DNA from 2 places in the Arthrobacter sp. E70 genome. Region 1 is predicted to be linked to the other one. Evidence: riboswitches for the same ligand, from Rfam matches in the RefSeq annotation. Region 1 holds a riboswitch; the other holds the start of a gene.

The links. A riboswitch is a leader RNA that binds a small molecule or an ion and turns the genes downstream of it on or off. The one in region 1 is predicted to bind glycine.
Region 2: it holds a riboswitch for glycine, as region 1 does, so the genes downstream of both, cycA (D-serine/D-alanine/glycine transporter) here and gcvP (aminomethyl-transferring glycine dehydrogenase) in region 1, are expected to answer to the same signal.

Annotation. Positions count from the first base shown of each region.
Region 1 covers NZ_JBYQFR010000023.1:2,159-6,573, forward strand. Annotated here, with positions in the region: gene gcvP (aminomethyl-transferring glycine dehydrogenase) at 1-2,442, opposite strand, end outside; glycine riboswitch at 2,634-2,731, opposite strand; gene AC3IMC_RS19735 (TetR/AcrR family transcriptional regulator) at 2,819-3,355, opposite strand; gene AC3IMC_RS19740 (MFS transporter) at 3,432-4,415, shown strand, end outside.
Region 2 covers NZ_JBYQFR010000025.1:5,160-9,574, forward strand. Annotated here, with positions in the region: gene gcvP (aminomethyl-transferring glycine dehydrogenase) at 1-1,035, opposite strand, end outside; glycine riboswitch at 1,194-1,293, opposite strand; gene AC3IMC_RS20040 (hypothetical protein) at 1,428-1,559, shown strand; glycine riboswitch at 1,571-1,668, shown strand; gene cycA (D-serine/D-alanine/glycine transporter) at 1,824-3,335, shown strand; gene purU (formyltetrahydrofolate deformylase) at 3,395-4,258, shown strand; glycine riboswitch at 4,345-4,415, shown strand, end outside.

The DNA.
Region 1 (4,415 bases):
CTTGGCGGTGAGGGCGCGTAGGTCCAGGATGCACTCGTGCGCCACCAGGCCGCCCTCTCCCGTGTAGAGGACGGGGAAGTACTCGTTCAGGCGCGAGGCAACATAGTTGGCGGCGAGCAGCGCGGACTTGGTGGCCTCGGTCAGGCCTTCACCGCCCATGAGCTTCACGTACGCCCAGGAGATGGGCAGGACACCGGCCGAGCCGAAGCGGGAGGCGGAAATCGGCACGTCGGCGGCACCCGACCCGGCATTCCAGGTGTTTGCGTCGCCCGGCATGAACGGCGCCAGGTGGGCCTTGGCAGCGACCGGTCCGACGCCCGGCCCGCCACCGCCGTGCGGGATGCAGAAGGTCTTGTGCAGGTTCAGGTGCGAGACGTCGCCGCCGAACTTGCCCGGCTGGGCGAGGCCAACAAGGGCGTTGAGGTTGGCACCGTCGATGTAGACCTGGCCACCGGCGGCGTGCACGGCGTCGCAGACTTCGCGGACGTCGCCGTCGTAGACGCCGTGCGTGGACGGGTAGGTGATCATGATGCAGGACAGCGCGTCCCGGTTCGCTTCGATCTTGGCCTCGAGGTCGGCGTGGTCGATCGTGCCGTCTGCCGCGGTGGCGACGACGACGACCTTCATGCCGGCAAGCACGGCCGAGGCGGCGTTGGTGCCGTGGGCCGAGGCCGGGATCAGGCAGACGTTGCGCTGCTGGTCTCCGCGGGAGTGGTGGTAGCCGCGGATGGCCAGCAGGCCCGCGAGTTCGCCCTGGGACCCGGCGTTGGGCTGGATGGACACCTGGTCGTAGCCGGTGATGGCGGTCAGGTCAGCTTCCAGGTCGGTGATGAGTTCGCGCCAGCCTGCGGTCTGGGAATCCGGGGCGAACGGGTGGATTGAGGCGAACTCGGGCCAGGAGATGGCTTCCATTTCGGCGGTGGCGTTCAGCTTCATCGTGCACGAGCCCAGCGGGATCATGGTGCGGTCCAGGGCCAGGTCACGGTCGGAGAGCTTGCGGATGTAGCGCAGGAGCTGGGTTTCTGAGCGGTGGGTGTTGAACACCGGGTGCTGCAGGTAGTCGGAGGAACGCTCGACGCCGGCTTCCAGTGCAAAGCCTTCGCTCCCGGCCACGGTGGCGCCAAAGACGTCCGCGACCTCGGCGACGATGGCCGCCGTCGTCGTTTCGTCCAGGGAGATGCCCACGGTGTCGGCGTCGACACGGCGCAGATTGATGCCGCGCGCCTCGGCATCGGCAACAACCGCAGCTGCACGGCCCGGGACCCGGACAGTCAGGGTGTCGAAGAAGCTCCGGTGGGCCACGTCGATTCCGGCGGCCTCGAGGGAGGCCGCGAGGGTGCGCGCGTGGCTGTGAGCGGTCTCGGCGATCGCCTTCAGCCCGTCCGGGCCGTGGTAGACGGCGTACATGGAGGCAACGATGGCCAGGAGCGCCTGGGCGGTGCAGATGTTGGACGTGGCCTTCTCGCGGCGGATGTGCTGCTCACGGGTCTGCAGCGCCAGCCGGTAGGCCGGGACGCCGGCGTCGTCCTTGGACACACCCACCAGGCGGCCGGGCAGGGAGCGTTCCAGGCCCTTGCGGACAGCCATGTAGGCAGCATGCGGGCCACCGAAGAACAGCGGGACGCCGAAGCGCTGGGCCGAGCCGACGGCGATGTCGGCCCCCTGCTCGCCGGGAGGGGTGATCAGGGTCAGGGCCAGTAGGTCGGCGGCCACCGTCACCAGCGCATCCCGTTCCTTGGCGGCGGCGATCACGGCGGACTGGTCCCACACCCGGCCGGAGGCGCCCGGCTGCTGCAGCACGATGCCGTTGATGTCGCCGTCGGGCAGGCCCTGGGACAGGTCCGCGACCTCCACCTCAAAGCCGAGCGCCTCGGCACGGCCCTTGACGATCGCAATGGTCTGCGGCAGCACGTCGATGTCCAGGACGGTCTTGCCCTCGGCGGCGGGCTTGGTCTTGTTGGACCGGCGCATCAGCAGCACGGCCTCTGCCACTGCCGTGGCTTCATCGAGCAGCGACGCGTTGGCGATGGGCAGGCCCACCAGGTCCTGGACCATGGTCTGGAAGTTCAGCAGTGCCTCCAGCCGGCCTTGGGAAATTTCGGGCTGGTAGGGCGTGTAGGCGGTGTACCAGGCCGGGGATTCCAAAATGTTCCGGCGGATCACCGGCGGCGTCACGGTGTCGTAGTAACCCTGGCCGATCAGCTGCACGGCGGTCTTGTTCTTCCCGGCGAGCTTCCGCAGCTCCGCGAGGACCTCAACCTCGCTGAGGGCGTCCTGGAGCCGAAGGGCGGTTTCCTGGCGGATGACCTGGGGAACGGCGGTGTCCACCAGGGAGTCGACGCTGTCGTACCCGACGGCCTTGAGCATGGTCTCGACGTCGGCCTGGCGGCGCGCGCCGATATGGCGGTCTACGAAGGTGGTGGAGGCTGAACTAACCGACACGAAGGAACTCCATTTACTCAGGCGGCGCAGGGTACGCCACAGCGATTCGGGTTCCTCCCCGCTCTGTATTGGACCTGAGAGTTTCCGCGTTGCCTGCCTGGACAGGACCCGCTTGCACCGTCGGTGAGCACAGCAGCTTTCCACTCCCGACAGGGTGGCAGGGAACGCTGCCTGCTACTTTCCAGAGGTGCCTCGCCGCGGCGGTACAGGGGCCTGCGAGATTCCTGGGGAGGGTTTGCTCCTACGGCGCCTGCCTGTACTTCCGGCAGGACTCTCCCGCCGCAGATCAAAGGCTATTCATTTGGATTTTGCGGGAACACTGAGGCTCCCACAGCGCTTAATTCTCCTACGCGGGAGCCCGCGGGGCAAATGGTTCCTACCGCCGGAGCCGCTCCAGCGCGGCCAGCAACTCGTCCACGTCCGCCGCCGCTCCACCTTCGGGAACCGGCCCCACGGAGAGCATGGCGTTAAAGTACAGGCCGTCGCCCATGTACAGCACGGCCTTGGCCAGGGCGGGCCCTACATCCGCGGCGATCTCGTCGAGCCAGCGCCGCTGGATTGCGGCAAACCGCCGCCTCGTTTCTTCGTGCGCCACCTCGGCAAGCCGGGTGGCTGCCACGATGGCCCGGTCCAGGGGCGTGTCCGCCCAGACCGAGGACCTGATGAAGTAGGCCGCGGCTCCTTCGGGAGCTTCGGCCATCGCGTCCGCGTCCGCGCCGGCCAGCACGTCCAGCCGTTCCAGCAGCACCTCGATGAGCGCTTCCTTGTTGGGAAAGTGATAGAGCAGGCCCCCCTTGGACACGCCTGCTTTCCGGGCAACTGCGTCGAGGGTCGCCGCCCTCTCGCCCACCTCGATGAGGAGGGACTCAAAGGCGTCAAGGACGGCATCTCGGGCTACGGGCTTGCGGGGCATGCCTCCCATCATGCCCTTGACCAGGTCGAAACCGGATAATCTGAAACTATACCGTCTGGACGGTATAGTTATTTCCATGACCACTTCGACCAGCTCTCTTGCACCAGGCCAGACGGAGAGCCCCGCGACGCCTTCGCCGAGGCGTGACTGGCTGGCCCTGGCGTTACTGATGTTCCCGGTGCTGCTCGTGGCCGTGGACAACACGGCCCTGACGTTCGCCCTGCCCGCCATCACGCGCGCCCTCGAGCCTTCGGGCGTGCAACTGCTGTGGATCGTGGACGTCTACCCCCTGGTGCTGGCCGGGCTGCTCGTTTCGATGGGAAGCCTGGGTGACCGGATCGGGCGGCGGCGGCTGCTGACCATCGGCAGCACAGGCTTCGCGGGTATCTCTGCCGTCACGGCCTTTGCCCCCAGCGCGGAGTGGCTGATTGCCGGCCGGGGAGCGCTGGGATTTTTCGGCGCCATGCTGATGCCGTCCACCCTGTCACTGATCCGCAACATCTTCCCGGAGCCCGGCCGCCGGCGGCTCGCCGTTGCCATCTGGGCAGCCGGATTCTCCGGTGGCGCGGCCCTGGGGCCGATCTTCGGCGGCTGGTTGATGGAGCAGTTCTGGTGGGGCGCGGTTTTCCTGGTCGCGCTGCCCCTCATGCTTCCCCAGCTGGGGTTCGGACCGGCATTCATTCCCGAATCCAGGGATCCGGCGCCCGGGGCGGTGGACATCCCCAGTGTCCTGCTTTCGATGCTTGCCATGGTTCCCGCGGTGTACGGGATCAAGGAGGTTGCCACCCAGGCCTCCGGCCCGGCGGGCTTTGCCGGCATTGCCTTCGGTGTGGCGATGGGCGCGGTGTTCGTGCGCCGGCAGCACGGCCTCAAGAACCCGCTGCTCGATATGTCCTTGTTCCGGAACAGGGTCTTCAGCATGGCCATCGGCGCCAACATCCTGGCACTGTTTTCCTTCAACGGGTTCATCCTGTTCCTGGCCCAGCACCTCCAGCTGCTCGAAGGAATGACCCCGTCCTCCGCAGGCATCGCGATGATCCCCGCCCTGGCCGCCACCGTG
Region 2 (4,415 bases), on a different contig from region 1:
AGAGGAGACGATGGCCAGCAGCGCCTGCGCCGTGCAGATGTTGGAGGTGGCCTTTTCGCGGCGGATGTGCTGCTCGCGGGTCTGCAGCGCCAGTCGGTACGCGGGAACCCCGGCGTCGTCCTTGGAGACTCCCACCAGGCGGCCGGGCATGGAACGCTCCAGGCCCTTGGCCACTGCCATGTAGGCGGCGTGCGGGCCGCCGAAGAACAGCGGGACACCGAACCGCTGGGTGGAGCCGACGGCGATGTCGGCGCCCTGCTCGCCCGGAGGGGTGATCAGGGTCAGCGCCAGAAGGTCGGCGGCCACCGTCACCAGCGCGCCGCGCTCCTTTGCTTCGGCAATGACGCCTGCGTGGTTGAAGACGCGGCCGGAGACGCCGGGCTGCTGGAGCACAATGCCGTTGATGTCGCCTTCGGGCAGGCCCTTGGACAGGTCGGCAACCTCCACCTCGAAGCCGAGCGCCTCAGCGCGGCCCTTGACGATGGCGATGGTCTGCGGCAGGACGTCGGCGTCCAGGACGGTCTTGCCGTCGCGGGCAGCCTTGTTCTTGTTGGCCCTGCGCATCATGAGGACTGCTTCAGCGACGGCGGTGGCCTCGTCCAGCAGGGACGCGTTGGCGATCGGCAGGCCCACCAGGTCCTGGACCATGGTCTGGAAGTTCAGCAGCGCCTCGAGCCGGCCCTGGGAGATCTCCGGCTGGTAGGGCGTGTAGGCGGTGTACCAGGCCGGCGCCTCAAGGACGTTCCGGCGGATGACGGCCGGGGTGATGGTGTCGTAGTAGCCCTGGCCGATCATCTGGACGGCGGTCTTGTTCTTGGCGGCGAGGCGGCGCAGTTCAGCCAGGACCTCCACTTCGCTGAGGGCATCGGCGAGCTTCAGGGCAGTTTCCTGCCGGATGGAGGCCGGGACGGCCACGTCAACGAGGCCATCCACGCTGTCGTAGCCGACGGCTTTCAGCATGGTGTCGACGTCGGCCTGCCGGCGCGCGCCGATATGGCGGTCAACGAATGATGTTGATGCGGATTGAATCGTCATGAGGAACTCCAGGTCTGGCCGGCCAAGTGGCACGGCATGCGGTGGGTTCCTCCCCGCTCTGTATTGGACCTGAGAGATTCCGCGTTGCCTGCTCTTGGCAGGGCTCCGCTTGCACCGTCGGTGAGTGCTGCCAGAGCAGCACTGCTTTCCAGAGTCGCCTCGCCGTGACGGTACATGGGCCTGAGAGATTCCTGGGGAGGATTTGCTCCTACGGCGCCTGTCCGGTGGATGCCGGGAGGGCTCTCCCGTCACAGCTCGAAAGGCTTATTCAAATGTGGGTGATTCGGCTCACACGGTACAGGTTTGTTGAAGCAAAAACAAATTGCGGCGTCACGCTGCTGGGCCTTGACGCTCCGTTGCCGCGAAAAGACATCCCGGGTTGACATCCGATCGTGACGGGCACCACACTGATCCCCGGGATTGGCGCCGAGGCCTGGCTGGCTCAGCGTAACCGGAGCAGCCCCGTTCCGGCGCCGGTCCCATCGCCCAACCTCCGCAGCTCGGAGGTGGTGGCGTCCAACTGAAAATGAGCCTTCGACCTGCGGCGGGAGAGCCCTGCCGGTACGTTCAGCAGGCGCCGTAGGAGCAAACCCTCCCCAGGAAACTCTCAGGCCCACGTACCGCCGCGGTGAGGCGACTCTGGAAAGTAGCCGGGCCCTGTCCTGGCTCACCGACGGTGCAAGCAGGCCCTGCCTGGGTCTGCGGAATCTCTCAGGTCCCATACAGAGCGGGGAGGAAATCCAATCTTTGCGACACCCCGGGTGCCGCTCGAACGATGGAGTTCCTCAATGACGACCCACTCCCCGACGTCCCCCGGCGGCGGAGCCCCGCACCTGGAGCGGCAGCTCAGCAACCGCCACATCCAACTGATCGCCATCGGCGGCGCCATTGGCACCGGCCTGTTCATGGGCTCCGGCAAGACCATCTCGGCGGCCGGCCCCTCAGTGATCTTCGTGTACATGATCATCGGCTTCATGCTGTTCTTCGTCATGCGTGCCATGGGTGAACTGCTGCTCAGCAACCTCAACTACAAGTCGTTCAGTGACTTCGCCGCTGACCTGCTGGGTCCGTGGGCCGGCTTCTTTACGGGCTGGACCTACTGGTTCTGCTGGGTCATCACCGGCATCGCCGATGTGATCGCCATCGCGGGCTACTCCCGTGAACTGTGGCCCGGGGTTCCCCAGTGGATTCCCGGGCTGGCCACCGTGGCCATCCTCCTGCTCCTGAACCTCGTCACGGTCAAGGCGTTCGGCGAGACCGAGTTCTGGTTCGCCCTGATCAAGATCATCGCCATTGCCGCGCTGATCATCGTTGGCCTGTTCATGATTCTCACCGGTTTCCAGTCCGACGCCGGCCCTGCCACGTTCACCAACCTGTGGAGCCATGGCGGGTTCTTCCCCAACGAATTCATGGGCTTCGTGGCCGGCTTCCAGATCGCCGTCTTCGCCTTCGTGGGCATCGAACTGGTGGGTACCACCGCTGCCGAGGCCAAGAACCCGGAGCGGAACCTGCCCAAGGCCATCAACTCCATTCCCATCCGGGTGCTCCTCTTCTACGTAGGTGCCCTCATCATCCTGATGGCCGTCACCCCCTGGACCGAGTTCAAAGCCGGCCACAGCCCCTTTATCGCCATGTTCTCCCTGGCGGGGCTGGGCGCCGCAGCCACCGTGGTCAACCTCGTGGTGCTGAGCTCCGCGATGTCCTCCGCCAACTCCGGCATTTACTCCACCTCCCGCATGGTCTTCGGGCTTGCCCAGGAAGGCGACGCGCCGGACGTCTTTGGCAAACTGTCCCGGCGGAAGGTACCCCAGAACGCACTGTTCCTTTCCTGCGTGCTGCTGCTGTCCGGCGTCGTCCTCATGTACGCGGGCCAGGACGTGGGCAAGGCGTTCGACATGGTGACCACCGTCTCCGCCGTCTGCTTTGTCTTCGTCTGGTCCATCATCCTGGCCAGCTACATTGCCTTCCGCCGCCGGCGGCCGCACCTGCATGAGGCATCGAAGTTTAAAATGCCCGGCGGCGTTGCCATGGTTTGGGTGGTCTTCGCCTTCTTCGCCTTCGTGATCTGGGCCCTCACCACCCAGCCGGACACCCTGGTGGCCCTTCTGGTCACCCCGGTGTGGTTCATCATGCTGGGCGCCGCATGGTTCGTCCTCCGGCGCCGGCCCGCGCACCAGGCCCGTTTTGCCACCTTCCAAGCTGAACTGCAGGCAGACCAGGACTTCGCTGAGGCAGCATCCGGCATGGCTGTCCGGCGGGGTGCCGCCGATGAAGCCGCCGAAGAACAGGTCAAGCGGTGATCGGCACCGACGCCCGCACCGCCGAGGCCCGAACCCCCGCGGCAGACCGGCTCCAGGCCGTGCCCCCGGAGACGGGCAGGGAATTCGTGCTGACGTTCCACTGCCCGGATGCCCTGGGTATTGTCCAGGCGGTGTCGGCATTCCTGCTGGATCAGGAATGCTACATCGTGGACATCAAGCAGTTCGGCGACAGGGCAAGCGGCCGGTTCTTCATGCGCGTCCACGTCACCTCCGAGGTTGACATCGACCTTGCCCGCCTCCGCGCCGGTTTCGGGCAGGTGGCCCAGGAATGGCAGATGGACTGGCGCCTGGAACGCCACGGACGCAGGCAGCCCATCCTGGTGATGGTCTCCAAGTACGAGCATTGCCTGAACGACCTCCTGTTCCGCGCCCGCAGCGGGGAATTGCCCGTGGAGATCGCCGCCGTGGTGTCCAACCACCCGGACCTGGAACCGCTTGCGGCGTGGCACGGTGTTCCTTTCCACCACATTCCCGTGGCTCCGGACACCAAGACGGATGCGGAGGAGCGCTTGCTGGGCCTGGTGGACCATTACTCCGTGGAGCTGGTGGTGCTTGCCCGCTACATGCAGGTGCTCAGCGACGGCCTGACCCGCAAGCTGGACGGCCGGGCCATCAACATCCACCACTCGTTCCTGCCCAGTTTCAAGGGTGCCAAGCCCTACCACCAGGCCTACGAGCGCGGCGTCAAAACGGTGGGAGCCACAGCCCACTACGTGAACTCGGAGCTCGATGAGGGGCCCATCATTTCGCAGCAGGTCATCGAGGTGGACCACACGTACTCCGCCTCGGACCTGGTCACCGTTGGCCGCGATGCCGAGTGCAAGGCCCTCACGAATGCCGTCCGCTGGCATGCTGAAGGACGAATAGTCCTCTCCGGCAACCGGACGGTCATCCTCCGCTAACTGCGGGTTCACCGACGTGGCTGGTGCCTGCTCCCCATCCGGAGGGGCAGGCACCGGCCGCACCAACACACATGAATACAGCCTTTCGAGCTGTGGCGGGAGAGTCCTCCCGGCCATCACCGGGCAGGCGCCGTAGGAGCAAATCCTCCCCAGGAAT